3 regions of the Streptomyces sp. NBC_01224 genome follow, and region 2 is predicted to be linked to each of the others. Evidence: riboswitches for the same ligand, from Rfam matches in the RefSeq annotation. Region 2 holds a riboswitch; each other region holds the start of a gene.
What was found. Region 2 has a riboswitch for cobalamin ahead of OG609_RS13395 (ribonucleoside-diphosphate reductase subunit alpha). Riboswitches for the same ligand answer to the same signal wherever they lie in the genome.
Positions count from the first base shown of each region.

Region 1 (10,237 bases), 3.9 Mb from region 2:
CTGCGGACGACGGTGTCGGGGGCGTGGTGGGCGTGTTCGATCACCGGGCCGACGACGGCGTGGACGTCGTCGCCCACCAGTCCGTACGTACCGGGCCGCAGGGCGGCGAAGGAGCGGGTCAGGGTGACCTGCCCGGCCGCTGTGGCGTGCACGGTGAGTCTGCGGTCGGCGGGGAGCGGTCGTCCGGACGGCACTCTGAGGGCGGCGTCGCTGGCGTACCGGCCGGCCGCGACCGTTGCCGCACCGACGCCGAGGATCGTGGTGACGGCTGCTGCCGTGACTGTTGCCGGGCGCACCGCTTCAGTGTCGTGGGGTGCGCCGCGCCCTGCCAGCGGACGGGGGCCGTCCGGTGCGCCGCCGGGGGCAGGACGGACGGATGGGATGGGACAGCCGGGACGGCGGGGACAGGCAGGGGCCGGGTCAGCCCGGTTGCCCGTATCCCTTCAGTGCCTCCTGTACGTCGCGCAGCTGGGCCGGGGAGAGCAGGGCCGGTGTGTGTCCGGGGACGGAGCTTGCGGTGAGCCACAGCCGGCAGAGCCATTCCAGCTGGGCGGTCCGGTCGTACGCCTCGTCCAGGGTCGCTCCGTAGGTCACGGTTCCGTGGTTCTGGAGCAGGCAGCCCGTACGGCCCCGCAGAGCGGCGAGCATGTTCTCGGCCAGCTCCTCGGTCCCGTAGCGCGCATAGGCCGCGACCCGGACGGGGCCCCCGAGCATGGCTGCGGCGTAGTGGACCGAAGGGACCTCGGGGACCAAGGTGGAGACGGCCGTGGCGTGCACCGCGTGGGTATGCACGACGGCGGCCGCATCACTGTTCCGGTAGACCGCGAGATGGAGCGGGAGTTCGCTGGTCGGGGCCAGTTCGCCGAGGACACGGTTGCCTTCCAGATCGACGCCGACGGCGTCCTCGGGGCGGAGCCGGTCGTACGGCACTCCGCTCGGGGTGACCAGGACCGTCCCGCCGACCCGTGCCGACACATTTCCCGAGGTCCCGACGACGAGGCCGTCCGCCGCCGTCCTGCGGGCGGTGGCGACGACACCGCCCCAGGCACGTTCGATCGCATCCCGTTGCTGATCGCTCATGCGGAGATCCTGTCAGCCCTGGAGGCGAACGGGCATGCGATCGGGGGGATAAGTCACAAACCGGAGAAGTTTACAAAGGGGGTGACAGAGGGCGAATCGGGCCCGAATCGCCCCTTCGCCCGGCCCCCACCGCCCCGCGAAGGACAAACGGAACGGCCCGACTCCGGTTGGAGTCACCACAGCGCCCTGCCCAGTTCATCTTCCGTTCATCCAGGTTGCCTACGGTCCACGTGCCAATGACGTCGAACGATTGCCTGGGTAAATGGAACACATCACGCTGCTACTCGCGATTGTGATCGTGACAGCTCTAGTGTTCGATTTCACGAACGGTTTCCACGACACCGCCAACGCGATGGCGACCACCATCTCGACCGGTGCACTCAGACCGAAGACAGCGGTGGCCATGTCCGCCGTTCTCAACCTCGTCGGCGCGTTCCTGTCGGTCGAGGTCGCCAAGACGATCTCCGGCGGGATCATCAACGAGGACGGGCTGCGGACAGAAGTCATCTTCGCGGCACTCGTCGGCGCCATCCTGTGGAATCTGCTGACCTGGCTGGTCGGACTGCCGTCCAGCTCCTCGCACGCCCTGTTCGGCGGACTGATCGGCGCAGCCGTGATGTCGGCGGGCTGGTCGTCGGTCAACGGCGGCACCGTCGTCACCAAGGTGCTGCTCCCCGCGGTCGCCGCCCCGATCGTCGCCGGTCTGGCCGCACTGCTGGCCACCAGGCTGACGTACCGGATCGGCGGGAAGATCCGCAACGACGCCCAGGAGAAGGCCACTGCCAAGGGCTACCGCGCCGGCCAGATCGCCTCGGCCGGACTGGTCTCCCTCGCCCACGGCACCAACGACGCGCAGAAGACCATGGGCATCATCACCCTGGCCCTGGTCACCAGTGGCGTCCTGCACCCCGGCTCCAACCCGCCGGTCTGGGTCATCGTCTGTGCCGGTACGGCCATCGCACTCGGCACCTACCTGGGCGGCTGGCGCATCATCCGCACCATGGGCAGCGGCCTCACCGACCTCAAGCCGCCACAGGGCTTCGCCGCCCAGACCAGCGCGGCCACGGTCATCCTGGCCTCCTCGCACCTCGGCTTCTCCCTCTCCACCACCCAGTCCTGCTCCGGCGCCGTGATGGGCGCGGGGCTCGGCCGCCAGGGCGGCGTGGTCCGCTGGTCCACCGCCACCCGGATGTTCATCGCCTGGGGTCTGACACTGCCCGCCGCGGGCCTGGTCGGCGCGGGCGCGGAACTCCTCACCAAGCAGGGCACCTGGGGTGTCGTGGTCGTCGCGGCGCTGCTGGTCGTGGGCTCCGGGGCGATCTGGCTGGTATCGCGCCGCAAGCCGGTCGGCCACGGCGATGTCGCGCCGACGGGCGGCGACGCCGAGCCCGCGGGCGTCGTCACCACGGCCATCGCCGCCGTCAGCCCGCCGCTCACCACGGCCCAGGCAGCGGCCCAGGACCTCAAGACCACCATTCCGGCTCCGGCCGGAACCACCCAGGACCCGGCGCGACCCGCCACCGTCTAGGCCAGCCGCCTAGGCAGGCCGTCTAAGGATTCAGCATGAACATCGACTGGGCAGCCCTCGGCTCCGTCTTCGGCGTCTCCCTCGTCGTCACCGTCGCGCTGGTGGGTTTCTTCACCCTGGGCATCGTCGGTCTCTCCAAGCAGCCCGAACCGGCGGCGCAGGGCGGCTCCGGAGGCTCGCTCCTGCTGGCCCGCGTCGGCGCTTACGTCTGCTTCGCGCTGTGCGCTGCGGCGGTCGCGTACGGGATCTATCTGATCGTCGCCTGAGCCCTCCTCCGCGCACTCCCCCGTCGGGCCGGACACACCTCGTGTGTCCGGCCCGTTGTGGTGTGCCCGGTCCGATGTGGGGCTCAGCACACTGCACCGTCGCAGGTCAACGGCAAGTTGACGGGCGTTCGCGGAGCGTGGTGGACTGCCGGAGCCAATTACGGCGACAGCAGAGGAAGCCGGTGCGAATCCGGCGCGGTCCCGCCACTGTCACCGGGGAGCAGTCCCCCACACCGGAAGTCACGGCACGCGCGAGCGGGTTGGAAGGCCGGGGGAACTGCGGATCCGGGAGCCAGGAGACTCTCGTCGCCGGTCACGTCGAACCAGGGCGCGGACCCTGAGTGAGGACATATCGCCATGCCTGGCTGCCGTGCGTCCGTTGCTGTGGCGCTCTCGACGAGAGCCGCCTGTACGAAGGTCCTTCGAGGCGTATCGGCCGGTTGAGCCGTGCGTGCCGACCGCATTTTCGCGTACGGCGCCACGGCCGGTCTGATCGGCGATCTGCTGCTCGGTGACCCCCGCAGGGGACATCCGGTCGCCGCCTTCGGGCGGGCCGCAGCGGGCGTCGAGCGGCGTCTGTGGCGCGACCACCGCGGGTGGGGCGCGCTGCACATGCTCGTGTGCGCCGGAGGCGCCGCGGGTGGTGCGGCGCTGATCACCCGTGCCGTACGCAGCCACCCCGTCGCCTCCGTCGCGCTGACCGCGGCCGCCACCTGGTCCGTCGTCGGCGGTACGTCCCTGGGGCGTGAGGCCCGGGCGATCGGCGGCGCCCTGGCGGCCGGTGACATCGAGTCGGCCCGCGAGCGTCTGCCGCATCTGTGCGGGCGCGACCCGTACTCCCTCGACGGACCGCAGATCGCCCGCGCCGTGGTGGAGTCCGTGGCCGAGAACACCTCGGACGCCGTGGTCGGCGCCCTGGTGTGGGGTGCGCTGGCCGGTGTGCCCGGGCTCGTCGGATTCCGGGCCGCCAACACCCTCGACGCCATGGTCGGCCACAAGTCGCCCCGCCACCGGCGCTACGGCTGGGCCTCGGCCCGCCTCGACGACCTCGCGGGCTGGCCCGGTGCCCGGCTCACAGCCCTGCTCGCCGTGGCCGCCGGGGGGCGGCCGCGTGGAGCCGTACGGGCGTGGCGGGCCGACGCGGCGAAGCACCCGAGCCCCAACGCGGGCCCGGTGGAGGCCTCGTTCGCGGGTGCGCTCGGCGTACGGCTCGGCGGGACTCTCGCGTACGGCGGCCGGGTCGAACACCGCCCCGTCCTCAACGGGGAGGCGGGCCGGGCGGTGGAGACCGAGGACATCGAACGCGCGGTACGGCTGTCGCGCCGGGTGAGTGCGCTGGCCCTCGGCGTGTGTGTGGCGGGACGACTGGGTGCGGGCCTCGCCGCACGACGGATCGCAGGACTTCGGTCCGCAGGACTTCGGTCCGCAGGACTTCGGTCCGCAGGACTTCAGGTCACGGGACTTCAGGTCACGGGACTTCAGGTCACAGGACGTCGGATCGCAGGACGGAGACGGACATGAGCGGCGGGCTGCTGGTCGCCGGAACCACCTCGGACGCGGGCAAGAGCGTCGTCACGGCAGGCATCTGCCGTTGGCTCGTACGCCGGGGCGTGAAGGTGGCGCCCTTCAAGGCGCAGAACATGTCGCTGAACTCGTTCGTCACCCGCGAGGGTGCCGAGATCGGGCGCGCCCAGGCCATGCAGGCCCAGGCGGCCCGGGTGGAGCCGACCGCGCTGATGAACCCGGTCCTGCTCAAACCCGGCAGCGACCGCTCCAGCCAGGTCGTCCTGATGGGCAGACCGGTGGGCGAGATGAGCGCACGCGGCTACCACGGAGGCAGGCAGGAAGCGCTTCTCGGCACGGTCGTGGACTGTCTGGAGCAGCTTCGGGGCACGTATGACGCAGTGATCTGCGAGGGGGCGGGCAGTCCGGCCGAGATCAATCTGCGGCGCACGGACATCGTGAACATGGGCATCGCGCGGGCGGCACGCTTCCCGGTGGTGGTCGTCGGCGACATCGACCGCGGTGGCGTCTTCGCCTCGTTCTTCGGTACGACGGCGCTGCTCGACGCCGAGGACCAGTCGCTGATCGCCGGCTACCTCGTCAACAAGTTCCGTGGCGACGTGTCGCTGCTGGAGCCCGGCCTGGAGATGCTGCGCGGGATCACCGGGCGGCAGACCTACGGGGTGCTGCCCTTCGCCCACGGACTCGGCATCGACGAGGAGGACGGGCTGAGGGTCTCGCTGCGCGGAGCCGTACGCGAATCGGTCGTCGCGCCGCCGCACGGCGACGACGTGCTGCGCGTCGCGGTGTGCGCCGTACCCCTGATGTCGAACTTCACCGATGTGGACGCACTGGCCGCCGAACCGGGCGTCGTCGTCCGGTTCGTGGACCGCGCCGAGGAGCTGGCCGACGCCGACCTCGTCATCGTGCCGGGCACCCGCGGCACCGTGAACGCGCTGGCCTGGCTGCGCGAGCGCGGCCTCGCCGACGCCCTGGTGCGGCGTGGAGCCGAGGACCGGCCGGTCCTCGGCATCTGCGGCGGCTTCCAGCTCCTCGGTGAACACATCGAGGACGACGTCGAGTCGAGGGCCGGGCACATCGACGGCCTCGGCCTGCTGCCCGTACGCATCCGCTTCGACCGCGAGAAAACCCTCGCCCGCCCCGCCGGCGAGGCGCTCGGCGCCCCCGTCGAGGGGTACGAGATCCACCATGGCGTCGCCGATGTAAGCGGCGGCGAACCATTCCTGGACGGCTGCCGGGTCGGCGCCGTGTGGGGCACCCACTGGCACGGCTCGCTGGAGAGCGACGAATTCCGCCGCCGCTTCCTGAGCGAGGTCGCGCGGGCCGCCGGCCGGCGCTTCGTCCCCGCCCCCGACACCGGCTTCGCCGCGCTGCGCGAGGAACAGCTCGACCGCCTCGGCGACCTCATCGAAGAACACGCGGACACCGACGCGCTGCTGCGGCTCATCGAGTCGGGTGCGCCGTCAGGACTTCCCTTCATCGCCCCCGGAGCACCTGGAGCACGCGCATGAACGCCCCTATGAGCACCGTGCTGTTGCTGTCGACCGCCGACACGGACCTCCTCGCCGCCCGCGCCTCCGGCGCGCCGTACCGGATCGGCAACCCCACCCGCGTCGACGTCCACGAGGAACTCCCCGCACTGATCGAGGGTTCCTCCGTCGCCGTCGTCCGCCTTCTCGGCGGCAAGCGCGCCTGGGAGGACGGGCTGGCCGTCCTCAAGGCATCCGGCATCCCCACCGTGCTGCTGGGCGGCGAGGCCGTGCCGGACGCGGAGCTGATGGCCGAGTCGTCCGTACCCGCCGGTGTCGTCGCCGAGGCGCTGCGCTACCTCGTGGAGGGCGGCCCCGGAAACCTCGTAGAACTGGCCCGCTTCCTCTCCGACACCGTCCTGCTGACCGGCCACGGCTTCGCCGAACCGCAGAAGATGCCCGAGTGGGGCCTGCACGGCAGCCGCTCGTTCGTCGAGGGCCGCCCGACCGTCGGCGTGCTCTTCTACCGGGCGCACCAGCTGTCCGGGAACACCTCGTTCGTTGACGTCCTCTGTGACGCGGTCGAGGCCCGTGGCGCCAACGCCCTTCCCGTGTACTGCGGTTCGCTGCGCGGCGCGGACGCCGGTCTCTACGAGCTGCTCGGCAGGGCCGACGCCCTGGTCGCCACGGTGCTCGCGGCAGGCGGCACCCGTGCGTCGGACGCCTCCGCCGGGGGCGACGACGAGGCCTGGGACATCGGCGCGCTCGCCGATCTGAACGTCCCTGTGCTGCAGGGCCTGTGCCTGACCTCCACGCGCGCCGCGTGGGACGCCTCCGACGCCGCGCTCTCCCCCATGGACGCCGCGATGCAGGTCGCGATCCCCGAGTTCGACGGCCGTCTGATCACCGTCCCGTTCTCCTTCAAGGAGGAGGGTCCCGACGACGTACCGGTGTACCGCGCCGACCCGGAACGGGCCGCGCGCGTCGCCGGAATCGCGGTCCGCCACGCCGTCCTGAAGCACAAGGCGAACGCCGAGAAGAAGCTCGCCCTCGTCTTCACCGCCTACCCGACCAAGCACTCGCGCGTCGGCAACGCCGTCGGTCTGGACACGCCCGCATCGGCGGTGCGGGTCCTGGACGCCCTGCGCGACGCCGGTTACGGAGTCGACGGACACCCCGACAACGGCGACGAGCTCATCCACCGACTCATCAACGCCGGTGGCCACGACGTGGAGTGGCTGACCGAGGAGCAGCTCGCGGCAGCGCCCGCGCGTGTGCCGCTCGCCGACTACCGGGCCTGGTTCGACAAGCTGGAACCGGAGCTGCGCGACTCGATGCTGGAGCACTGGGGCGAGCCGCCGGGTTCGCTGTACGTGGACGGGGACGACATCGTCCTCGCCTCGTTGCAGTTCGGGAACGTGGTGGTGCTGATCCAGCCACCACGCGGCTTCGGCGAGAACCCGATCGCGATCTACCACGACCCGGACATGCCGCCGTCGCACCACTACATGGCGACGTACCGCTGGCTGGAAAACTCCTTCGGTGCGGACGCCGTCGTCCACATGGGCAAGCACGGCACGATGGAGTGGTTGCCGGGCAAGGGCCTCGGCCTGTCCTCCGGTTGCGGCCCCGATGCCGTGCTCGGTGAACTGCCGCTGATCTATCCGTTCATCGTCAACGACCCGGGCGAGGGCACCCAGGCCAAGCGCCGTGGGCACGCCACGGTGGTGGACCATCTGGTGCCGCCGATGGCGCGCGCCGACACCTATGGCGACCTGGCCAAGCTGGAGCAGCTGCTCGACGAGTACGCGCTGGTCAGTGATCTCGACCCGACGAAGGCCCCATCGGTGCGGGCACAGATCTGGACGCTGGTGAAGGCCGCCGAGCTGCACCACGACCTCCATGTCGACGAACAGCCCGGCGACGACGACTTCGACTCGTTCGTCATGCACATCGACGGCTACCTCTGCGAGATCAAGGACGTCCAGATCCGGGACGGCCTGCACATCCTGGGCGGCGGCCCCGTCGACGAGGCGCGGGTCAACCTGGTGCTGGCCGTGCTGCGCGCCTCCCAGGTGTGGGGCGGAACGGCGAACGCACTCCCCGGGCTGCGGGCGTCGATCGCCGAGCACTTCGGGCTCAGCGAGAAGGAGTTGCTGGCCGAGCCGGGCGCCGCGGTGAAGGTGCCGGCCGAGCTGACCGAACTGGTCGACGGCCCGGCGCGCACCGGTGCGGACGCGATCGATCTGCTGGAGAAGCTGTGCCGCCGGCTCGCGGAGGGCATGGAGGAGCGCGGCTGGGACCTCGCGGCCGTGGCGGGGCTGGTACGGGACGTCCTCGGCTTCGAACTCCCGGACGCCGTGGCCGTGTTGGGCTTCGCGTGCGAGGAGGTCGTACCGCGGCTGGCCCGGACGACGGACGAGATCGACCACATCCTGCGGGCGCTGGACGGCGGCTTCGTACCGGCCGGCCCGTCCGGATCGCCCACGCGCGGGCTCGTCAATGTCCTGCCGACGGGCCGCAACTTCTACTCCGTGGACCCGAAGGCGATTCCGTCCCGGCTGTCGTGGGAGGTCGGCCAGTCCCTCGCGGACTCCCTGATCGCCCGGTACCTCGCCGACACGGGCGACTACCCGAAGTCGGTCGGCCTGACCGTGTGGGGCACCTCCGCCATGCGTACCCAGGGCGACGACATCGCGGAGATCCTTGCGCTGCTCGGCTGCCGGCCGGTGTGGGACGACGCGTCGCGGCGGGTGACCGGGTTCGAGGTCGTGCCCGTGATCGAGCTGGGGCGCCCGCGCATCGATGTGACCGTGCGGATCTCCGGGTTCTTCCGCGACGCGTTCCCGCATGTGGTGGGGCTGATCGACGATGCGGTACGGACGGTGGCGGAGCTGGACGAGCCGGCGGACGCCAACTACGTACGGGCGCACGCCGACGAGGACACGGCGGTCCACGGCGACCGGCGCCGGGCGACGGCACGCGTCTTCGGGTCGAAGCCGGGGGCGTACGGCGCGGGATTGCTGCCGCTGATCGACGCGCGGAACTGGCGGAGCGACGCGGATCTGGCCGAGGTGTACGCGGTGTGGGGCGGTTACGCCTACGGGCGCGGGCTCGACGGGCGGGCGGCGCGCGGGGACATGGAGACGGCATTCCGGCGGATCGCGGTCGCGGCGAAGAACGTGGACACCAGGGAACACGACCTGGTGGACGCCGACGACTACTTCCAGTACCACGGCGGCATGGTGGCCATGGTGCGCCATCTGACCGGCGAGTCGCCCGAGGCGTACGTCGGCGACAGCGCCACGCCGGACCAGGTGAAGACGCGAACGCTGGGCGAGGAGACGCACCGGGTGTTCCGGGCGCGGGTGGTGAATCCGCGGTGGATGGCTGCCATGCGGCGACACGGGTACAAGGGCGCCTTCGAGATGGCAGCGACCGTGGACTACCTCTTCGGCTACGACGCGACGGCCGGGGTCGTGGACGACTGGATGTACGAGAAGCTGTCGGCGGAGTACGTCTTCGACGAGACCAACCGGGACTTCATGAAGAAGTCCAACCCCTGGGCGCTGCGCGGGATTTCGGAGCGGCTGCTGGAGGCGGCCGAGCGGGGGCTGTGGGCGGAGCCGGACGCGGAGACGCTGGAGCGGCTGCGGGCCACGTATCTGGAGCTCGAGGGCGATCTGGAGGGGGACGAGTGAGCGGGGTGCGCACGCCCGCTGACCGGGGGATCCGCTCCCGGACCCCCGCTCCTCGAACGCCGGAGGGGCTGACATCACACCGTTCACCCAAGGAGGCATCGTGAGTACGCCGTACCCGTTCACCGCCATCGTCGGGCAGGACGATCTCCGGCTCGGGCTGCTGCTCAATGCCGTCTCGCCCGCCGTCGGCGGCGTGCTGGTGCGCGGCGAGAAGGGCACCGCCAAGTCCACCGCCGTGCGTGCGCTCGCCGCGCTCATGCCGGAGGTTCCCGTCGTCGCCGGGTGCCGGTTCTCGTGCGACCCGGCGTCGCCCGATCCGGCGTGTCCCGATGGCCCCCATGAGGCCGGGACCGGCGTGTCGCGGGATGCGCGAATGGTGGAGCTTCCGGTCGGTGCGTCCGAGGACCGGCTCGTCGGGGCGCTCGACATCGAGCGGGCGCTCGCCGAGGGCGTGAAGGCCTTTGAACCGGGGCTGCTCGCCGACGCCCATCGCGGGATTCTGTACGTCGACGAGGTCAATCTGCTCCACGACCACCTCGTGGACCTGCTGCTGGACGCGGCCGCCATGGGTGCTTCGTACGTGGAGCGCGAAGGCGTCTCCGTGCGGCATGCCGCGCGCTTCCTTCTCGTCGGGACGATGAACCCCGAAGAGGGCGAACTGCGGCCGCA
Region 1 covers NZ_CP108529.1:6,974,410-6,984,646, reverse strand. The annotation lists gene OG609_RS31450 (alpha/beta hydrolase) at 1-296, opposite strand, end outside; gene OG609_RS31445 (class II aldolase/adducin family protein) at 421-1,080, opposite strand; gene OG609_RS31440 (inorganic phosphate transporter) at 1,343-2,608, shown strand; gene OG609_RS31435 (hypothetical protein) at 2,644-2,874, shown strand; cobalamin riboswitch at 3,047-3,177, shown strand; gene OG609_RS31430 (cobalamin biosynthesis protein) at 3,322-4,395, shown strand; gene OG609_RS31425 (cobyric acid synthase) at 4,392-5,909, shown strand; gene cobN (cobaltochelatase subunit CobN) at 5,918-9,568, shown strand; gene OG609_RS31415 (putative cobaltochelatase) at 9,669-10,237, shown strand, end outside.
Region 1: another riboswitch for cobalamin. It lies ahead of OG609_RS31430 (cobalamin biosynthesis protein); the one in region 2 lies ahead of OG609_RS13395 (ribonucleoside-diphosphate reductase subunit alpha).

Region 2 (10,237 bases):
GGCCCTCGTCCACGTACAGCACATCGGGTTCGACGACGGCCCGCGGGAAGCGGCGGGCGAGCTCCGAGGCGTGGCGCCAGTGGGTGGTGCAGCGGCGCCCGTCCAGCAGTCCGGCCGCGCCGAGCACATACGCGCCGGAGCAGACGCTCAGCACGCGTGCGCCCCGGTCGACCGCCCGGCGCAGGGCGTCGAGGATCTCTTCGGCGTAGTCCCGCTCGATGAAGTGGCTTCCGGCCGGCACGGCGATGAGGTCGGCCTCGTCCAGACGGTCGAGGCCGTACGGCGTACTGATGGTGAACCCGGCATGGGTCTGCAGCACCGGGCCCTCGGCGGAGACCACGGCGAAATCGTGGACCGGCAGGCCCTCGTCGCTGCGGTCGAGGCCGAAGACCTCGCACAGCACGCCGAGCTCGAAGGGGTGGACCTCGTCGAGCAGCAGGGCGGCGACATTGTTCAGCATGAAGCCAGTGTGGCAGTAATTCGATGGTCTATGACAGTCCTGCCACTGCCGGAATCCGTCCGCGCGGACGAGAGTAGAGCCATGAACGCATTCCTGAACGTCCTGGGCATAACAGCACTTATCGCTCTCGTCCTGCTGACCACCCTCGCCGGGCTCGCCCGGGAGCGCCGCATAGACCGCCAGTTGCGGGAAGCGGAACGGGCGCGGAGGGAGGCGCCCCCGGAAACGGCGGACGCCGCGCAGCCGGTGACGGCTGCGCGGCGCCCCTGCCTCAGAAGCTGGGCCAGGATCTAGAAGTCGTCGTCGAAGGCGACCGAGCCCTCCACCGCCACCTGGTAGGCGGACGGCCGACGCTCGAAGAAGTTCGTCAGCTCCTGCACGCCCTGCAGCTCCATGAACGAGAACGGGTTCTCGGAGCCGTAGACCGCCGGGAAGCCCAGCCGGGTGAGCCGCTGGTCGGCCACGCACTCCAGGTACTGGCGCATGGACTCGGTGTTCATGCCCGGCAGCCCGTCGCCGCACAGGTCCCGGCCGAACTGCAGCTCCGCGTCGACAGCCTCCTTCAGCATGTCGGTGACCTGCTGCTGGAGCTCGTCGTCGAAGAGGTCCGGCTCCTCCTTGCGAACGGTGTCCACGACCTCGAACGCGAAGTTCATGTGCATCGTCTCGTCACGGAACACCCAGTTGGTGCCCGTGGCGAGCCCGTGCAGCAGACCCCGCGAGCGGAACCAGTAGACGTACGCGAACGCGCCGTAGAAGAACAGCCCCTCGATGCACGCCGCGAAGCAGATCAGGTTCAGCAGGAAGCGACGCCGGTCGGCCTTCGTCTCAAGACGCTCGATCTTCTCGACCGAATCCATCCACTTGAAGCAGAACTGCGCCTTCTCACGGATCGACGGAATCTCCTCGACTGCGTCGAAAGCCGCCGCACGGTCGTCCGGGTCGGGCAGATAGGTGTCGAGCAGCGTCAGATAGAACTGGACGTGCACGGCCTCCTCGAAGAGCTGCCGCGACAGATACAGCCGCGCCTCGGGGGAGTTGATGTGCTTGTACAGCGTCAGCACGAGGTTGTTGGAGACGATCGAGTCGCCCGTCGCGAAGAACGCGACGAGCCGGCCGATCATGTGCTGCTCGCCGGGGGAGAGCTTGGCGAGGTCGGCGACGTCGGAGTGGAGGTCGACCTCCTCCACCGTCCAGGTGTTCTTGATCGCGTCGCGGTAGCGCTCGTAGAAGTCCGGGTAGCGCATGGGCCGCAGCGTCAGTTCGAAGCCGGGGTCGAGCAGATTCTTGTCGGTGGAGCTCATTACTGGCACGCCTCGCAGGACTCGGGGTTTTCGAGGGAGCAGGCGATCGCGTCCGCGTCGGGAGCAGAGGTCTGCTGTACGGGAATGGGGGCGGCGGCCGAGGCCTGGCCGGAGGCCGCACGGGCGATCCGGGTCGCCGGGCGCGAGCGCAGGTAGTACGTCGTCTTCAGCCCCTGCTTCCAGGCGTACGCGTACATCGAGGAGAGCTTGCCGATCGTCGGCGTCTCCATGAACAGGTTCAGCGACTGGCTCTGGTCGAGGAACGGCGTACGGGCCGCTGCCATGTCGATCAGACCGCGCTGCGGGATCTCCCACGCCGTGCGGTACAGCGCCCGCACATCCTCCGGGATCCAGGCGAAGCCCTGCACGGAGCCGCTCGCCTCGCGCAGTGCCTCACGGGTCCGCGCATCCCACACGCCGAGCTGCTTCAGTTCATCCACCAGATATGCGTTGACCTGGAGGAACTCACCGCTGAGCGTCTCGCGCTTGAAGAGGTTGGAGACCTGCGGCTCGATGCACTCATACACACCTGCGATCGAGGCGATCGTCGCCGTCGGCGCGATGGCGAGCAGCAGCGAGTTGCGCATCCCGGTCTTCGCGACCCGGGCGCGCAGCGCGTCCCAGCGCTCCGGCCAGTTCAGCTCGGTGTCGTAGTGGTCGGGGTGCAGCACACCGCGCGCGGCACGCGTCTCGGACCACGCGGGCAGCGGGCCGGAGCGCTCGGCGAGCTCGCAGGACGCCTCGTACGCCGCGAGCATGATCCGCTCGGAGATCTTCGTGGAGAGCGCGCGGGCCTCGGGGGAGTCGAACGGCAGCCGCAGCTGGAAGAAGACGTCCTGCAGACCCATCGCACCCAGGCCGACGGGGCGCCACTTCGCATTGGACCGGCCGGCCTGCTCGGTCGGGTAGAAGTTGATGTCGACGACCCGGTCGAGGAAGGTCACGGCGGTGCGGACGGTCGCGTCCAGCCGCTCCCAGTCGATGCCACCGTCGGCGACGAACGCACCGAGGTTGACCGAACCCAGGTTGCAGACGGCCGTCTCGCCGTCATCGGTGACTTCGAGGATCTCGGTGCACAGATTCGACGAGTGGACGACGCGGCCCGGCTCGGCGGTCTGGTTCGCGGTCCGGTTGGAGGCGTCCTTGAACGTCATCCAGCCCTGGCCGGTCTGCGCGAGAGTACGCATCATCCGGCCGTACAGCTCACGGGCCGGCATCGACTTGCGGGCCAGCCCCTTGGCCTCGGCTGCCCGGTACGCGGCGTCGAACTCGTCGCCCCACAGGTCGACCAGCTCGGGCACATCGGCGGGCGAGAACAGCGACCAGTCGCCGTCCGCGTCGACCCGGCGCATGAACTCGTCCGGGATCCAGTGCGCCAGGTTGAGGTTGTGCGTACGCCGCTGGTCCTCACCCGTGTTGTCGCGCAGCTCAAGGAACTCCTCGATGTCCGCGTGCCAGGTCTCCAGGTAGACGGCGGCGGCGCCCTTGCGGCGGCCACCCTGGTTGACCGCGGCGACGGAGGCGTCGAGCGTCTTCAGAAACGGCACGATGCCGTTGGAGTGCCCGTTGGTGCCGCGGATCAGTGAACCGCGGGCGCGGATGCGGGAGTACGAGAGGCCGATTCCGCCCGCGTGCTTGGAGAGCCGCGCCACCTGGTGGTAGCGGTCGTAGATCGAGTCGAGCTCGTCGAGCGGGGAGTCCAGCAGATAGCAGGAGGACATCTGCGGATGGCGGGTGCCGGAGTTGAACAGGGTCGGCGAGGACGGCAGGTAGTCGAGCCGGCTCATCAGCCCGTACAGTGCCGCGACTTCGTCCAGGGCGCGCTTCGAGTCGTCCTCGGCGAGCCCGGCCGCGACGCGCAGCATGAAGTGCTGCGGCGTCTCGATGACCTGGCGGGTGTGCGGGTGACGCAGCAGATAGCGGCTGTGCAGGGTCCGCAGCCCGAAGTAGCCGAAGCGGTCGTCGGCGCCGTCGGCCAGCGAACGCTCCACCAGCGCGTCGAGTGCGGCCGCGTGCAGCGCGACGAACTCGGCGGTACGGTCCGCGATCAGGCCCTCGCGGTGCCCGACGGCGACCGAGGCGGAGAAGGAGACCGCGCCCTGGCCCGCCGCCTCGTCCGCGACGGTGCGGGTCAGTAGCCTGGCCGCGAGCCGGGAGTAGGCGGGGTCCTCGGAGATCAGCCCCGCGGCGGCCTCCGTTGCCAGCGAACGCAACTCCGCCTCGTCCGACCGGGCGCTACGGCCGCGCAGCGCGGCGGCGGCGACGCGACCGGGGTCGGTGTCGGGCAGATCGACGGTGAGGTCGGTCAGGGTACGCAGCAGTGCGGTCCCCGGTCCGTCGTGTGCGGTTCCCTCGGACTCGGCCGCTTCGGACACAGCGACTGAAGCCGGATCGGCTGGCGCGATGGTCACGTGGTGCTCTCCCTCGCTCGGCTCGGGGCCGGCGGGGAGCGGGGCAGCCGGGCAGAGGCGGGCCCGCGTCGGGGCAGCACTCATTACGGCGTCCACCGGCCCATCCGCGAGGCCCGGACGTCTGGCATCCGGTTCGGTCGAGCCGGATGCGCTGTCGGCAGGTCCTCGGACTTACTTGAGGGTGCGCAAAAGCGCACCGAATACACCGTTGCGGGACAGTTCCGGATTCGCACCGGATTTCCCTGCGGCGACAGCGAGCACGAGCATACATGTGGGGGCCGTCCGATGAGACAGCCCCCACATGTTGTGTCGCGCAACAGAATTCGGGAGGCGCGCAGGGCCGCCGCTGAGCGCACGGACGGCCCGCCGCGCCCTGCTGGAGGGGCCTCGACGGGCCGTCGTACGGCCGTGGGAGCGGCCGTCAGTGGCCGCCGCCCGGCGCCCCTGCCGTGGCCGGCGGGAGCTCCACCTGGACGCCCTTGTCGCCCGCGTCGGCCGTGTAGTCGGCCGGGGAGGTCTCGTCGATCCCGGCGGGTGCCTTCACGGCGTTCAGGACGAAGGTGAGCACCACCGTCACCACCACGTTCAGCACGAACGCGGTCAAGCCGATGTAGCCGATCTCGCCGATGCCCGGGATCTCCTTGGACGACCCGCCGAAGTGAGCCTGGGTCGGGCTCGCGACCCCGTACGCGGCCACCGTCCCGTACACCATGCCGACCGCCCAGCCCGCGAGCAGTGCCCAGCGGTGGAACCAGCGGGTGAACAGGCCGCCGACCAGGGCCGGCATCGTCTGGAGGATCCAGATCCCGCCGAGCAGCTGGAAGTTGATCGCGACCGTCTTGTCCATGGTGAGGACGAAGGCGAGCGCGCCGACCTTCACCAGCAGCGACACCAGCTTGGAGACCTTGGTCTCCTGCTCCGGGGTCGCGTCCGGCTTCAGGAAGTCCTTGTAGATGTTGCGGGTGAAGAGGTTCGCCGCGGCGATCGACATGATCGCGGCGGGCACCAGCGCGCCGATGCCGATGGCGGCGAACGCGACGCCCGCGAACCAGTCCGGGAACATGTTCTCGAACAGCTGCGGGATGGCCAACTGGCCGTTGTCGACCTTGATCCCGGCGGCGATCGCCATGAAGCCGAGCAGCGCCAGCAGGCCCAGCATCAGCGAGTACAGCGGCAGGATCGTGGTGTTGCGCCGGATCACATTGCGGCTGCGGCTGGAGAGCGTCGCCGTGATCGAGTGCGGATACATGAACAGCGCCAGCGCCGAGCCCAACGCCAGTGTGGCGTAACCCCATTGGCCGGCTTCGCCCGGCGCGAGCGCGCCGCGCGGCTTGCCGGTTGCCGGGTTGGTCTGGGAGAACGCATCGCCCGCCTTGGCGAAGATGTCGTCGAAGCCGCCGAGCTTGATCGGGATGTAGATGATCGCCACCACGATGACCAGGTAGATCAGTCCGTCCTTGACGAACGCGATCAGCGCCGGTGCCCGCAGACCGGACGAGTAGGTGTACGCGGCGAGCACCGCGAACGCGATCAGCAGCGGCAGGTCCTTGACGAACCAGTGGGTGTTCTCTCCGCCGCCCACGCCCATCACGTCCAGCACCGCCTGGATGCCGACGAGTTGGAGCGCGATGTACGGCATCGTGGCGAGGATGCCCGTGACGGCGACCGCCAGCGAGAGCCCCTTCGAGCCGAAGCGCCCGCGGACGAAGTCCGAGGTGGTCACGTACCCGTGCTTGTGCGAGACCGACCACAGCCGCGGCAGGAAGGTGAAGATCAGCGGGTACACGAGGATCGTGTACGGCACGGCGAAGAAACCGGCCGCGCCCGCCGCGTAGATCGCCGCGGGTACGGCGACGAAGGTGTACGCGGTGTACAGGTCGCCGCCGAGCAGGAACCAGGTGACCCAGGTGCCGAACGAACGTCCGCCCAGGCCCCATTCGTCGAGGCTGGCGTCGTTCTCGGCCTTCCGCCAGCGCGCGGCCAGGAAGCCCATGACCGTGACCGCCAGGAAAAAGAAGATGAAGACGCCGAGCGCGACGCCGTTCACGCCGTCCTTCATGCCGACGCACCCCCCCTGCGGGCGCGCTGGTCACGCTGCCACAGCTTGTACGCGATCATCGTGAGCGCGGTGGAGATCAGCACCCAGAGCATCTGGTACCAGTAGAAGAACGGAATGCCGATGAAGGTGGGGTCCACCTTCGCGTACGAACTCACCCAGAGCATCGCCACGAACGGCGCGATGAGACAGAGGGCGATGACCACCCGTACCGGTGTGACGGTCGGTGGTTTTCCTTCTGGGCCTGCTGACATGCGGCGACTCCGTCCCCTCGCTGATCACCTGGTGCAATGCGCAGGAAATCTAGGGGAGGCTTCCGGTCACCGTCACCCCCTGTCCGCATTGCGGTCCGGCAACGGTGATCCATCGGTAAGTATCACGGGGGCGGGCCCATCTTGGTTCACCCCGGCGGGCAGATTCTGCCGAGCAAGCGTGCGAACCCCGAACGATGATGTGGCGCGGGTCGCTTCGCTCGCGAAAAGAGGCTTCCGGGGTGATCGTCGTGGGTGCGGCGCCGGCGTTTGCGATGTCCTCGCCGGCCCTGGCCGCACCGACCAGCCTTGCGGGGGAGGGCCGTGCGTACTCCTGCTACAACACGGCTCTGCGGGGGTCCGGTGGCAGCAGTTCCTGCGGAAGGAGTTCATTGCTGCCAACGGTCTCCAGTACGGCCAGTACAAGGTCTGCAAGATTGTTTCTGACCGTCAGGCCTACGTGGACACCACGGCGTACTGCTGCGCCTGAGGGTGGGTGCGAGGCACCGACCGGCCCCTGCTCCGCAGACCGAGGTCCGCGGAGCGGGGCCCTTGCGTGATCAATATGTCTAGTCCGTGGGTCGCTTGAGTCGCGCCACGAACTTGTACCGGTCGCCGCGGTACACCGAGCGCACCCATTCCACCGGCTCGCCCCGCCCGTCGAGCGAGTGCCGGGACAGCATCAGCATCGGCAGGCCCACGTCCGTACCGAGCAGTCCGGCTTCGCGTGGGGTGGCGAGCGAGGTCTCGATGGTCTCCTCGGCCTCGGCCAGCCGTACGTCGTACACCTCCGCCAGTGCCGTGTAGAGAGAGGTGTACTTCACCAGTGAACGGCGCAGCGCGGGAAAGCGTTTGGCCGAAAGGTGGGTGGTCTCGATCGCCATCGGCTCCCCGCTGGCGAGCCGCAGCCGCTCGATCCGCAGCACTCGGCCGCCGGTGGTGATGTCGAGCAGACCGGCGAGCGTGTCATCGGCCGTGACGTAGCCGATGTCCAGCAACTGGGATGTCGGTTCCAGGCCCTGGGCGCGCATGTCCTCGGTGTAGGAAGTGAGTTGCAGGGCCTGTGAGACCTTCGGCTTGGCGACAAAGGTGCCCTTGCCCTGGATACGCTCCAACCGGCCCTCGACGACCAGCTCCTGGAGCGCCTGGCGCACGGTCGTGCGCGAGGTGTCGAACTCGGCGGCCAGGGTCCGCTCCGGGGGCACGGGAGTGCCCGGCGGCATGGTGTCCGTCATCTCCAGGAGATGTCGCTTCAGCCGGTAGTACTTCGGGACGCGCGCCGTCCGCGTGGTCGCGCCCGTCTCGTTCTCCGTACTGCCCCCGTCGGCACCCATGGCCCGCCTTCCCGACTGCTGCGTTGCTGCCGTCACCGGCTCCTCCGTCTGTCGCGGCTCACATGGTGGCACGGTCCGGTCACGGCTCGTCGCCCTCCCTCAGGTGTCGGTCCTATAACGGACGCGAGTGCACTTCTTATACACCCTTGACACCCCAAAAGGTCTAGGCCAAGCTCCCGGTACTGGTCTAAACCATTAAAGACCAGGTCCCAGCCCCAGCAGTACTCGTCGACGGTCTTCGCGGTGGGGAGGGGTTGCAGCATCCCTGAGGAGGGTGGCGTGAAGCGCAAGCTCATCGCGGCGATCGGCGTCGCGGGCATGTTGGTTTCGATCGCAGCGTGTGGTTCGAACGACGACAAGACTTCGTCCAAGGATCCGAAGGACCGTAAGGAGACGCTCACCGTCTGGTTGATGTCGGACGCGCAGAGCACCTGGCCCGAACTGGTCAAGGATGTCAACAGCCAGTTCAAGGCGAAGTACCCCAACGTCAAGGTCAATGTCCAGTACCAGACGTGGGCGGACAAGGCCAAGAAGCTCGACGCCGCTCTGGCCGGTGACAAGTTCCCGGACGTCGTCGAGCTCGGTAACACCGAGACCATGACGTACATCCTCAACGGGGCTCTCGGCGAGATCGATCCGAAGAAGTACGAGAACTCGGACACCTGGATCAAGGGCCTGAAGGACACTTGTGCCTTCGAGGGCAAGCAGTACTGCGTGCCCTACTACGCGGGCGCCCGCGTAGCGATCTACAACAAGGACATGTTCAAGGCCGGCACCGGCAAGGACACCCTCCCCGCCACGCAGGACGAGCTGACCGCCGCGCTCGACAAGATCGGCACGAAGTACGGCAAGGACAAGGCGTTCTCGCCGCTGTACCTGCCGGGTCGGTACTGGTACGCCGCGATGTCCTACGTCGCAGCCGAGGGCGGCCAGATAGCCAAGTACGACGAGGGCAAGAAGGAGTGGAAGTCCACCCTCTCCACCCCCGAGGCCCAGAAGGGCATCACGGACTTCGTCGAGCTGGTCAAGAAGTACAACCACGGAGACAAGACCAAGGACGAGGCGGACCACGCCAACGTCATGGCCAACGAGAAGACCGCGCTTCTCTACGGCAACGGCTGGGAAGCCGGCAGCGTCATCGACTCCAAGGCGAACGGCAACCCGAAGCTGGAAGGCAAGATCGCCACGGCGGGTATGCCCGGCCCGAACGGCAAGGCCCTCCCGTCCTTCATCGGCGGCTCCGACCTGGCCACCATCTCCAAGTCCAAGATCCAGGATCTCGGCGAGGAGTGGATCTCGATGTTCACCAGCGAGAAGTCCGAAGAAGTGCTCGCTTCCAAGAACATCCTTCCGAACAACACCAAGCAGCTTGAGCCGCTGAAGGCCAAGCCGGAGACCGCGGCCATCGCCAACGCCGTGCCGGACGCATGGTTCACGCCGATCGCCCCGGGCTGGACGGCGATCGAGAAGAAGGAAACGCTCGAGATCATGCTGCTCGACATCATCAAGGGCAAGTCGGTCGCGGACGCCACCAAGGCGGCCGACGCGGAGATCGACTCGATGATCAACAAGGAGTCCTGAGCCTCCGGCTCACGGAATCCGAGCCGGTGAGTTTATGAACCATCGACTCAAATGATCATCTGCGGGGGTGGCGGTCCGAAAGGAGCTGCCATCCCCGTCCTCCGGTACCAGGTCCGAACGGAAGGCCAGCACAGTGAGTGCCGCCGATATGAAAGCAGCCGACCCGCCGGTGTCCGTCCCGCGGGCCCCTGAGGGGACGCAACCTCAGTCTGCGAAGAACGTGAACCGTCCACGGCGGAAGGCCGGCGCTCTGCTGCCGTACCTCCTGATAGCCCCGGCGTTCATCGCGATTGCCGCCGTGTTCGTCTGGCCCTTCATCAAGACGGTCATCATGTCCTTCCAGGACGTGGGCCGCCGTGAGCTGTGGTCGGGAGATGCCGCTCCGTGGGTGGGCTTCGACCAGTTCACCAACATCCTCGGAGACGGCGAGTTCTGGAACGTCGTCCTGCGGACCATCGTCTTCATGGTCGTCTGCGTCGTTGCGACCATGGCCGTCGGCCTGGGCCTCTCCATGCTCATGCAGCGGATGTCCACGTGGGTACGGCTCCTGCTGACCGCCGCGCTGGTCGCCGCCTGGTCCATGCCGCTCCTCGTGGCCACCTCCATCTTCCGGTGGTTCGCGGACTCCGACTACGGCGTCCTGAACATGGTGCTGACCAAATACTTCGGGATCGACGTACAGGGACACAACTGGTTCCTGGACCCGAAGCAGGGCTTCGTCATCATCGGTGCGGTAGTGGTCTGGGGCGCTGTTCCCTTCGTCTCCGTGACCCTGTACGCCGCGCTGACCCAGGTCCCCAAAGAGCTCGAAGAAGCCGCCTCACTCGACGGAGCCGGCAC
Region 2 covers NZ_CP108529.1:3,123,922-3,134,158, reverse strand. The annotation lists gene OG609_RS13410 (GlxA family transcriptional regulator) at 1-460, opposite strand, end outside; gene OG609_RS13405 (hypothetical protein) at 542-754, shown strand; gene OG609_RS13400 (ribonucleotide-diphosphate reductase subunit beta) at 751-1,764, opposite strand; gene OG609_RS13395 (ribonucleoside-diphosphate reductase subunit alpha) at 1,764-4,175, opposite strand; cobalamin riboswitch at 4,315-4,442, opposite strand; gene mctP (monocarboxylate uptake permease MctP) at 4,597-6,234, opposite strand; gene OG609_RS13385 (DUF3311 domain-containing protein) at 6,231-6,485, opposite strand; gene OG609_RS13380 (GntR family transcriptional regulator) at 7,052-7,816, opposite strand; gene OG609_RS13375 (sugar ABC transporter substrate-binding protein) at 8,096-9,397, shown strand; gene OG609_RS13370 (carbohydrate ABC transporter permease) at 9,531-10,237, shown strand, end outside.

Region 3 (10,237 bases), 5.4 Mb from region 2:
ACAACCTGCTGCGCCATACGCTCCCCCGGTTCGGCATCGAGGTGCCGTTCGTCGACGACCCGGACGACATCGACGCGTGGGCGGCGGCGATCCGTCCGAACACCAAGGCGCCGTTCGCACAGGCGCTGGGCAATCCGCGGGGCAACGTCCTCGACATCCGGGCGGTCGCCGATGCCGCGCACGCGGCCGGACTGCCGCTGGTCGTCGACAACACGTCCACAGGGCTCGGCGGTGCCGGAGCGGATCGCTCCGGCGCCCTGGGCCGGCCGTGCGGCGGCGCTCAGTCGCCGTCCTTCTCCGGGGCGCGGCCCGCGTAGTAGGTGGCGATCATGTCCTCGCCGCCGTGCCCTGCCTCCTCGGCGCGCGCGAAACGGTCGGCCGAAGCGGCGACCAGGTCCAGGCGCACCCCCGACTTCTCCGCCGCGTCCAGGATGAGGCGGGTGTCCTTCAGCGCGGTGGACAGGGCGAAGCTCGGGGTGAGGTCACCGGAGAGGACGGCGGCGGACTTGCCCTGGAGGTAGGCGGAGTCCAGCGGGCCGCCCTTCATGACGTCGAGGAACGTCTGCGGGTCGATCCTCAGCCCTTCGGCGAGGTTGAGGCATTCCGCGATGTTGTTGACCATGGTGATCACCCAGGTGTTGACCACGAGCTTCAGCCGCGAGGCCGCCCCGGGGGTCTCCGCGACCCAGACCGTTCGCTGCCCGATCGCGTCCAGCACCGGGTTCACCGACGCCCGGGCGGTGGAGGGACCGGACACGAAGACCGTCAACGTGCCCTGCTCCGCGGGTTGTTTGGTTCCGGAGACCGGTGCGTCGAGGTAGACCAGTCCCGCGTCCATCGCCTGCCGGGCGAGATCGGTGGTGGCGTCGAGTCCGACGGTCGAGCTCTGGAGCAGCACCTGGCCGGCACGCAGGCCGGGCGACGCGGCGGTCAGTGCGGCGGCAACGGCGGGGCCGTCGTTGAGCATGGTGAGGATGACATCGGCGCCGCGTACGGCTTCCTCCTCCGTGTCCGTGACCGTGGCGCCGTCGGCGGCGAGCGGAGCCGCCTTGGCCTGCGTGCGGTTCCATGCGCGGACGTCGAGGCCGGCCCGGAGCAGACTCCGGGCCATGCCGGATCCCATGATTCCGGTGCCGAGGACGGCGACGGTCGGCCGCTGCGGGGCGGCGTCGGCGGCGCTTGAGGTCATGAGGGGGCTCCCTTCATCGGCCGCGCCGCGGTCGGCTCGCGGCGCAGTGGGTTCTCAGGATTGCCGCAGCGCACCTTCGAGAACGGCAGCGTGCACGGCCCTGGCGAGTCGTGCACCCCAGCGGGAGCGGGGTCCGGCGAAGGGTTCACCGGGAGTGGGTCCCGGGGAGGGGGCAGCGATACAGACGGCATCGGTGGGGGTGCCGGAGCAGTCGAGTCCCGCATCCAGGAGTGCCTGGACCTTGGCCTCGGTCGCCGTGGAGACCGCGTTGACGAGTGCGGCGTCGGAGAGTGCCACCGGCAGGGTCACGACGATATTGACCGTTCCCGGCCGCGGCGGCCGCTCGGTGCCCTCGGCCGGGGTGGCGGCCCAGCCGCGTATGCCGAGTCCGCAGGTGGCGGTCGCCGTCACACCCTCGTCGGCCGCGGCTGTGTACGCGGTGACATCGGCGGCCGTCATCAGTCCGGCGCCGGGTCCGGTGAGGTGTTCCGCGGCGGCGATCTCGGCGAGGTGGCGGTCGGGGTCCAGGCGCGGATAGCCGCCGGGCACCTGGGCGTTGAGAATCCAGGCGCGCGGGCCGATGCCACCTCCGAGCACGGCGCTGCTGCACACCCGCCACCCCGGTCCCAGCCGCCACACCAGATGGTGCAGGTCCAAGCCGTCCTCGTGCCGGGTCAGCAGTTCACCGCGCTGTTCGGGGAGCCGGATGCGTACGGAACAGATGGGGCACCCCCGGTGGCACGGCAGGACGACGATGGGCAGTCGGACCGTCGATCATATGCGCCGGGGTCCCTCGGCCCGCGCCGGGTGCGCTGCCGGGGCGGAGACGTACCGGAGTTCGGTCCTGGTGCTCGGCGCCGGACGACTCCCGTACCCGAATATCCGGGCACACATCCTTCACCTATCACCCGAGTGGGCTAATCCGGGCACGGTTCGCGTACCTCTGCCGCGGATGCCTGCCGAGCGGGTTGCGGTGGCCCTCCATCGGCGGGGGCGGTTGCGGCATCCCTGCGAGTAAGGCGCGATGGGGCTCGAACGCGCCTCGCCGGAGGAACCGGCCGCAGGACGCGCCTGACGAGGAGGAATCGGTCATGGGAGCCGCCGACGGTTTCACGGATTCCGGAGAACTCGACGGCCTGACGGTGTACGACGCCGCGGGCGAGAAGATCGGCGGTGTGGGGCGGGTGTACCTCGACGACGACACCGGCCGTCCGGACTGGATCACGGTGAAGACCGGCCTGTTCGGCATGAAGGAGAGCTTCGTGCCCCTTGCCGGGGCCCGTCGCGTGGGTACCGATCTGCATGTCGCGCATGCGAAGGAGCGCGTGAAGGGAGCCCCTCGGGTGGACGCGGACGCACATCTGTCCGTGGCAGAGGAGGAGGAGCTCTACCGCCACTACGGCCTGTCGGGAACGCCGCCGTCGGACCCGGCGGCCGGTTAGAGCTGTGGCCGCACGGGTCTGCCAGGTCGGGCAGGGGTTGTGAGCTGCTGGCGCTGGCACTCGGCGTTCGGCTACGACGGGTCGGCCGACATCAAGTCGCGGGTGTCCCCGGGGCCGCGCTCACTGTGGTGAGCGCGGCCCCGGCCGCTGGGGCAGGAAGCGCACCGAGGGCCGCCCGTCCGGGCCGTCGGGAGTGACCCGCGCCCTGACCCGGTAGACGTCGGCGATCAGCTCCGCGGTGATCACTTCCGCCGGGGTCCCGGCGGCCACCACCCGCCCCTCCTTCATGACGACGATCCGATCGCAGAACATCGCGGCCAGATTGAGGTCGTGCAGAGCGATCACACCGGTGAGGGGCAGCGAGGTGATCAGCGACAGCAGATCCAACTGGTGCTGGATGTCGAGGTGGTTCGTCGGCTCGTCGAGCAGCAGTTCACGCGGCTGCTGGGCCAGTGCGCGCGCTATCTGGACACGTTGCCGCTCGCCTCCGGAGAGGGTGTGCCAGGACTGGTCGCCGCGATCGGCGAGACCGGTCCGCTCCAGGGCTTCGCGCACCGCGTCGTCGTCCGCCCGGCCGGGTGCCGACCAGGCCCTGCGGTGCGGGACACGCCCGAGGCGTACCACGTCCAGGACGCTCAACTCGACCTGGGTGACGGCATGCTGGTCGACCACGGCGACCCGTTGGGCCACGGTTCGGCGACCGATCTCGTCGAGCCGCCGGCCGTCGAGGGTGACCACGCCCGCATCCGGGGCGAGGACTCCTGCCAGCACCCGCAACAAGGTCGACTTGCCGGAGCCGTTCGGCCCGATCAGCCCGACGGTGGCGCCGGGCGGCGGGGCGAGATGGACCCCGTCGAGGATGAGGCGGCCGCCCGCCTCCCGGCTGACCCGCTCGGCACACAGCCCCTCAGTGGCTCCACCCGTCATGTGATCCTCCGGCTGCGGTACAGGACCAGAACGAACGCGGGCACGCCGATGAGGGCGGTGACGACTCCCACGGGCACTTCCTGCGGGTCGAGAACCGTTCTGGCGAGGGTGTCGACCCAGACCAGGAACACCGCCCCGGCCAAGGCGGTGACCGGCAGAAGCCGCCGGTGCCCGGAGCCGGCGAGCGCACGGGCGGCGTGCGGCAGGACCAGACCGACGAAGCCGATGGCGCCGGCCGAGCTGACGAGCGCGGCGGTCAGCAGCGCGGTCGTGCAGAGCAGCACGATCCGGGTGCGCGCGACATGGACGCCGAGTGCGGCGGCGGCGTCCTGGCCGAACGCGAAGGCGTCGAGCGTACGGGCTTGGCCGAGGCAGATCAGCAGCATCACGACGAGAACGGCGGAGCAGATCCACACATCGGTCCAGCCGACCCCGCTGAGCGAGCCGAGCAGCCAGAACAGCACGCCGCGGGTCTGCTCGGCGTCGGCGGCGGTCATCACGACGAAGGAGGTGAGCGCGGAGAACAGCTGCATGGCCGCGACACCGGAGAGGACGACCCGGTCGGTCGTGCCGCCCAGGGTGTGGCTCAGCAGCAGAACGAGGGCGAACGAGCACAGTGCGCCGATGAACGCGCCGGTCGAGATCGACACCGCTCCCCCGCCGACGCCGAGGACGACGACCACGACCGCGCCGGTCGACGCACCGGAGGAGACGCCGAGGACGAACGGGTCGGCGAGCGGGTTGCGGAGCAGGGACTGCATGACGGTCCCGCACACCGCGAGCCCGGCGCCGCACACCGCGGCGAGCAGGGTACGCGGCATGCGCAGGTTCCAGATGATGCCGTCCCGGATCGGGGTGAGCCGTGACCGGCCCCAGCCGAGGTGGGAGGCGACCGTGGACCAGACGTCGGCGACGGAGATACGGGCGGGGCCGATGGTGACGGCGACCGCGACGGACAGCACGAGCAGTGCGATGCCACAGGCCCATAGGGCTCCCCCGCGCAGCTTCCGTAGCCCCGTGCCACTGCGCACGGCTGCTTCAAAGGCCCGTGACGCGTCCACCGCCGTGGCCCGTTCGGTGTCCGTCACCCCGCGAATCCGAATGTGCGCAGCGCGGCGGCGACGCGTTCCACACCCTCGACCGTCCGGATGGACGGGTTCATGGCCTGGCCGCTCAACAGGACGTACCGCTTGTGCCTGACGGCGTCCATGTTCTTCGTGACGGGGTTGGACTCCAGGAATTCGATCTTCTTCGCGGCGCTCTCGGCGGTCTGTGCCTTGCGGGTCAGGTCTCCGATGACCAGGACGTCGGGGTTGCGGTCGGCGACGGTCTCCCAGCTGATCTGGGGCCATTCCTCATGGGTGTCGTCGAAGACGTTCTTCGCGCCGAGTTCCCTGGTGATGATGCCGGGCGCTCCACAGCAGCCGGCCAGGTACGGGGCCTTGGAGTCGGAGAACCAGTAGAGGAGGGTGGCGTCGGAGGCGTCGATGCCCTCGGTCGCCTTCTTCACCCGGGCCCGCAGCTGCGCCACGAGTGTGTCGCCGCGTTTCCGCACGCCGAACACCTCGGCCAGGTCGCGCACTTCGTCGTAGACGCTGTCCATGGTCAGTGGCGCAGTACGGGCTCCGTCGCCGCCGCCGCTGTTGTCCTTGCCGGTGCAGTCGGCGGGCGAGACATAGGTGGGGACGCCGAGATCCTCGAACTGTTCGCGGGGTGCAACGCCGCCCTTGGCCAGCGTCGACTCGAATGACGCGCTGATGAAGTCGGGTTCCTGGTCGAGGACCTTCTCCGACGACGGCCGGTTGTCCGCGATCCTGGGAACCTCGGCGTTGGCCTTCTCCAGGCTCTTCATCACCGGGTCGGTCCAGGTCGAGGTGGCGGCCAGCCGGTCGGCGAGGCCGAGGGAGAGCAGGATCTCCGTCGATCCCTGGTCGACCGAAACGGCCCGGTGCGGTGCGGCTTCGACGGTGACGGTGCGTCCACAGTTCTTCAGCGTCACGGGGTATCCGTCGGCGGAGCCGGACTTCGCGGCAGAGCTGCTCGTTCCGCCCCCGCAGGCGGTCAGCAGGACAAGTCCCGCCGAGAGCAGGGCAATGGCACGGACAGGGCTGGCTATGGACGGCACGGAGTCCCTCTGCGTCTCGGGGCTCATGCGCGGAGCCCGGTGTACGGAGTCCTGCGCCCCGGTACCGGGTCGCAGGTGCCAGCAGGTCTTCGGACTCGGGCTCCTACGGACGGGGCGCCTTCCCAGGACACTCGCGGGTGTCCCAGTGGCCGTGGCCCCGCCCGTCCCCCTCACCGCTGCGCGTCAGTTCCGGATTCTCACCGGATTCCCTGACCCCTACGTGGAGTTTGACTGGCTTCGGCAAGCTATCACGAGCCTCCGCGCAGCTCATGGGCGGTGTGGCCGGTGGTACGCCGGGCTGTGCTCCCGTCGCACCACCCGCCCGATGCCTATGGACGCTGAAGAGCGATCACGGCGTTGTGCCCGCCGAAGCCGAAGGAGTGGCTGACGGCGCGCCGGATGGGCTGCCGCAGGGGTTGCCCGGTGACGCAGTTGATGTCGAACTCGGGCGCAGGGGCGTCCAGATTGGCGATCGGCGGTACGACTCCGCGCTGGAGCGTCAGGACGGTCAGTCCGGCCTCGATCGCTCCGGCCGCCCCCATGCAGTGCCCGAGTACGCCCTTCGGGGCGGTGACGGGCGGCCGGTGCGGGTAGACCCGGCCGATGAGGGCTGCCTCGGTGGCGTCGTTGATCGGTGTCGCCGTGCCGTGTGCGTTGACGTGCTCGACGTCCTCGGCCGCCCAGCCCGCGTCGCGCAGCGCGGCCTCGACCGCGGCCTGGGCGACCGCGCCGGACGGGTGCGGGCTTGTGGGGTGGTGGGCGTCGGTGGTGGCGCCGGTGCCCGCGAGCAGTGCCCGCGGCGCGGCGCCCCGGGCGACGGCGTCGTCCGCCCGTTCCAGCACCATGACGGCGGCGCCCTCACCCATGACCAGCCCGGCACGGTCGGCCGCGAAGGGCCGGCACCGCCTGGCCGGGTCGCCCTCTGCCCGGGCCGCGGCTCCGGACCGGGCGAATCCGGTCATGGCGACCGGGTAGACGATCGACTCGGTGGCTCCGGCGATCGCGATGTCACACTGTCCGGTGACCAGCAGATCGCGAGCGACGGACAGTGCAGTGGCTCCGGACGAGCAGGCGGTGCACGGTGCCAGGCTGGGACCGGTGGCCCGCAGCTCGATGGCGATCTCGGCTGCGGGCATGTTCGGAATGGTGAGCAGGATGCCCGACGGCGAAGTGGCATCCGGTCCGTGCCGATCGAGTACGACGGCCTGCTCGGTCAGTGCGGCGGAGCCTCCGCTGCTGGTGCCGACGACCACCGCGACCCTGCTGCCCTCCCACTGGGCCGGGTCGAGTCCGGCGTCGGCGACCGCCTCCCGGGCGGCGATAACGGCGAACTTGACGTACTTCCCCATCCGGTAGGACGTACGGCCGCCGATCGCGGCGTTCAGATCGATACCATCGACCGTGCAGGCGAAGTCGATCGCGCAACCTTCGAGTGCCGCGACGGTACGCACCGGCGAGACTCCGGCGCACACACCTTTCCAGGTGGATTCGGTATCGTGGCCGACCGGGGTGATCATTCCCAGGCCTGTTACGGCAATCGCGGGCTTGTTCATCGGGCGTTGCTCGTCGGTGCCACGCCGCCCATCAGCGCCCCGCTGCCGGCTGTCGCGTCGATGTACCGCGTGATGTCGGCCAGTGTGGCGTCCTTGGAGAGCTTGTCGAAGTCCCCGTCGCCGCCCATCGTTTCCCTGATGAGGACGGCGAACTCGGCGACGGCGAGGGAGTCCATCTCCAGACTGTCCATCGTGGAATCCGGGCGGATCTCGGCGATGGGCACTTTGAAGGTGTGTGTCAGAACCTCGGTGATCTTGGGATGAATCGCACTCATGAGCTTCCTCTCCATCATTCGGTACGGCTGCCGGGCACGGCGGGGACACCGCCCCGACGCCGAATCAACTGGGTGACGTGCCTCCAGTTACGCCTTGTGCCGAACCGATTCGCCACCGCCCTGCTGCGACTGCGTGCACCACCGGGCCAGCACGGCTGCCGTACCCCAGAAGACCAGCAGCACAACGCGGATACCGAGGGCCCCGGCCGCCTCCCGCACCCGCTGCGTCCGCACGGCTGTTCCCGTCCCTGTCACGGCTCTCGCCGCTCTCCCGGGGCCGTCACCCGGTCCCCGTCCGACTGCCAGGCCGCCGCCGGATCGTCGTACGCATCGACGTAATCGGCCCCCGCGATGGGCCAGTCGGCGAGCAGTTCCTGCGGCAGCGCGAAGGAGTCGGCGAGGGCGGGCAGGTGAGCCGCGACGGCGGTGATCAGCTCTTCCAAGACGTCCGGCATTCCATTGACCTGATTGGCCGTCAGGTATCCTGCGGCCAGCAGATCACCACTGTTCCGGGCGATCCGGTCGAGTGCGAACAGCCGCTGCAGCTCGACCAGCCGCTCACGGGCGGGCCCCTCCGACAGACCTGCCACCGCGTCCGCGTACGCCTCGGCAGCCTGTCGGTGGGCGTGGGCCTCGACGCCGCGAAGGGCGGGACCGGATGCGATGTTCCACCGCTCCAGCGGGTCACCGTGCGGTGCGCGGCCCAGCCTTTCCCTGGCCCGGCCGAACCAGATCTGCTCCAGCACAGCCAGGAGCCTGCCGAGGAACCCGGGGTCGGTGAGATCACCGGGTTCGCCGCCGAAGGGAGCGTCGTACGCGGCCGGTTCGGTGGCGTAGAGCATTTCCGCGGCCGCCTTGGCGTGGATGGCCAGGTTGTCGCCCTCAGCGGTGATGACGCCTTCCACTCCGGTGATGAGTTCGGTCATGCCGTTGTTCTCCAGGAGCGCCTGGGCGCCGCACCGTTCACGGCATTCGACGATCACGGACCTGGCCTGCCAGCTGATCCATCCCTTGGCGACGGCGACCAGCCGCTCCGCCTCCTCCCGGCCCGAGCCCGAGCCGTCCTCCCGTCCCTCCCAGCGGTTCAGGGCCCTGCGGTGCAGCAGGCTCATAGCGAAGACCGTGGCCATGGCCCGGGCGAGCGGGCCGTGGTGGCTGCGGTGGGCGATCACCGGTACCTGACGCGATCCGCGGGGCCCGGAGATGTACCGGTGACTGCCGTAGCGCACGGCGACGGCGAGCGTTGCGCGCGCGGAGCCGACCGCGCAGGCGCTCATGGAGATCTTGCCGGAGGTGACGCGCCCGATCGATGTGAGGAGGCGACGCCTGCGGTTGCCGACGGCGCTGCTGAACTCGCCGTCGTCACCGATCCGTCCGTGGTCCCCGCCGAGCAGCGCGTCGCGCCCCACGAAGACCTGGTCGAAGGAGGTCAGGCAGTGGTCCACCGGGCTCCCCATGCGTGCGGGAAGTCTGCGGACCCGTACGCCGGGCAGGGCCCGTACGGCATCGGTGAGCGGTACGAGGAAGAGGAAGACGCCGTGATCGGCGCCGTCGACGAGCAGACGCGCGGCCACAAGACCGGTCTTGGGACCGCCTGCCGGACTGGTGTTGGGCATGAATTTCTGGGCGCCGGCATGCGGTGTGTGCAGCACAAACCCGTCGCGTTCGCGGTCGTAGGCGGCCGTGGTCTCGACGGCCGCCGCGTCATTGCCGTGCGCCACCTCCGTACAGAGAAAGGTGCCGATGCTGCGCAGTCGGAGGAAGTCCGACAGATCGAGCCGGCTGTCGCCTTCGTGGTCGAGGAGGCTGCCGAGAAAGAGGTTGTAGTGGATGCCCGCCACCGTGGTGAGGGCCGGGTCGACCGGGCCGAGCCATTCGTGCAGGGCCGCGAGGGCGCGCGGGTCGGCGGCGAGCCGGGCGCCGCTGTCGAGGCAGTCGTTGAGGATACGCAGCCGCTCGTACGCGAGAAGCAGGCGTTGGTCGGGAGTGCAGCGGTCCGGGCGGCGGAACGGTTCTGTGCTGATCATCCGCTGCCAGAAGCCGTGCTCCCGGCGGAAGTTGTCGCCGAGGAGCACACCGGTGAGAAGGTCCGTGGACCGTTCGGCGGAGGGGCTGTCGATCGTCGCGGTCATGAGACAAGAACGATCAGCCGACGGCAAGGACACCGGGGGCCGTCTTCGGCGGGCCGTCCGCGTCGACGCGCTGGAAGGCGAGCGCGACGTTGTGTCCGCCGAAGCCGAAGGAGTGGCTGAGTGCCCGCTCGACGTGCTGCATGCGGGGCTCCTTGACCACACAGTCGAGGTCGAACCCGTCCGGCAGCGAGTCCAGGTTGGCGATCGGCGGGACGAGACCGTGCTCCAGAGTCAGTACGGTGGCCACCGCTTCGATCGCCCCGGCCGCGGCGAGGGTGTGCCCGAGCACACCTTTCGGCGCGGTCACCGACGGCCGGTGGGGGAAGAGCCCCGAGATGAGCGCTGTCTCCATCGCGTCGTTCAGCGGGGTCGACGTGCCGTGCGCATTGATGTGGTCGACCTCGTGGGCCACCCAGCCCGCCTCACACAGCGCCGCCTCCACGGCCCTGCGCGCACCGGCTCCTTCCGGGTCCGGGGCCGTGGGGTGGTGGGCATCGGTGCCGGAACCCGCGCCGGTCAGCAGGGCGCGCGCGCGTCCGCCGCGGGCCTGCGCATCGAGTGTCCGCTCCAGCACGAGCACGGCGGCACCCTCAC
Region 3 covers NZ_CP108529.1:8,494,347-8,504,583, reverse strand. The annotation lists partial or broken gene OG609_RS38545 (PLP-dependent transferase) at 1-215, shown strand, start outside; gene OG609_RS38540 (NAD(P)-dependent oxidoreductase) at 281-1,189, opposite strand; gene OG609_RS38535 (adenosylcobinamide amidohydrolase) at 1,244-1,846, opposite strand; partial or broken gene OG609_RS38530 (PRC-barrel domain-containing protein) at 2,281-2,598, shown strand; gene OG609_RS38525 (ABC transporter ATP-binding protein) at 2,752-3,558, opposite strand; gene OG609_RS38520 (FecCD family ABC transporter permease) at 3,555-4,589, opposite strand; gene OG609_RS38515 (ABC transporter substrate-binding protein) at 4,643-5,710, opposite strand; cobalamin riboswitch at 5,747-5,934, opposite strand; gene OG609_RS38510 (beta-ketoacyl-[acyl-carrier-protein] synthase family protein) at 6,013-7,236, opposite strand; gene OG609_RS38505 (acyl carrier protein) at 7,233-7,511, opposite strand; gene OG609_RS46450 (hypothetical protein) at 7,599-7,745, opposite strand; gene OG609_RS38500 (acyl-CoA dehydrogenase family protein) at 7,763-9,643, opposite strand; gene OG609_RS38495 (beta-ketoacyl-[acyl-carrier-protein] synthase family protein) at 9,657-10,237, opposite strand, start outside.
Region 3: another riboswitch for cobalamin. It lies ahead of OG609_RS38515 (ABC transporter substrate-binding protein); the one in region 2 lies ahead of OG609_RS13395 (ribonucleoside-diphosphate reductase subunit alpha).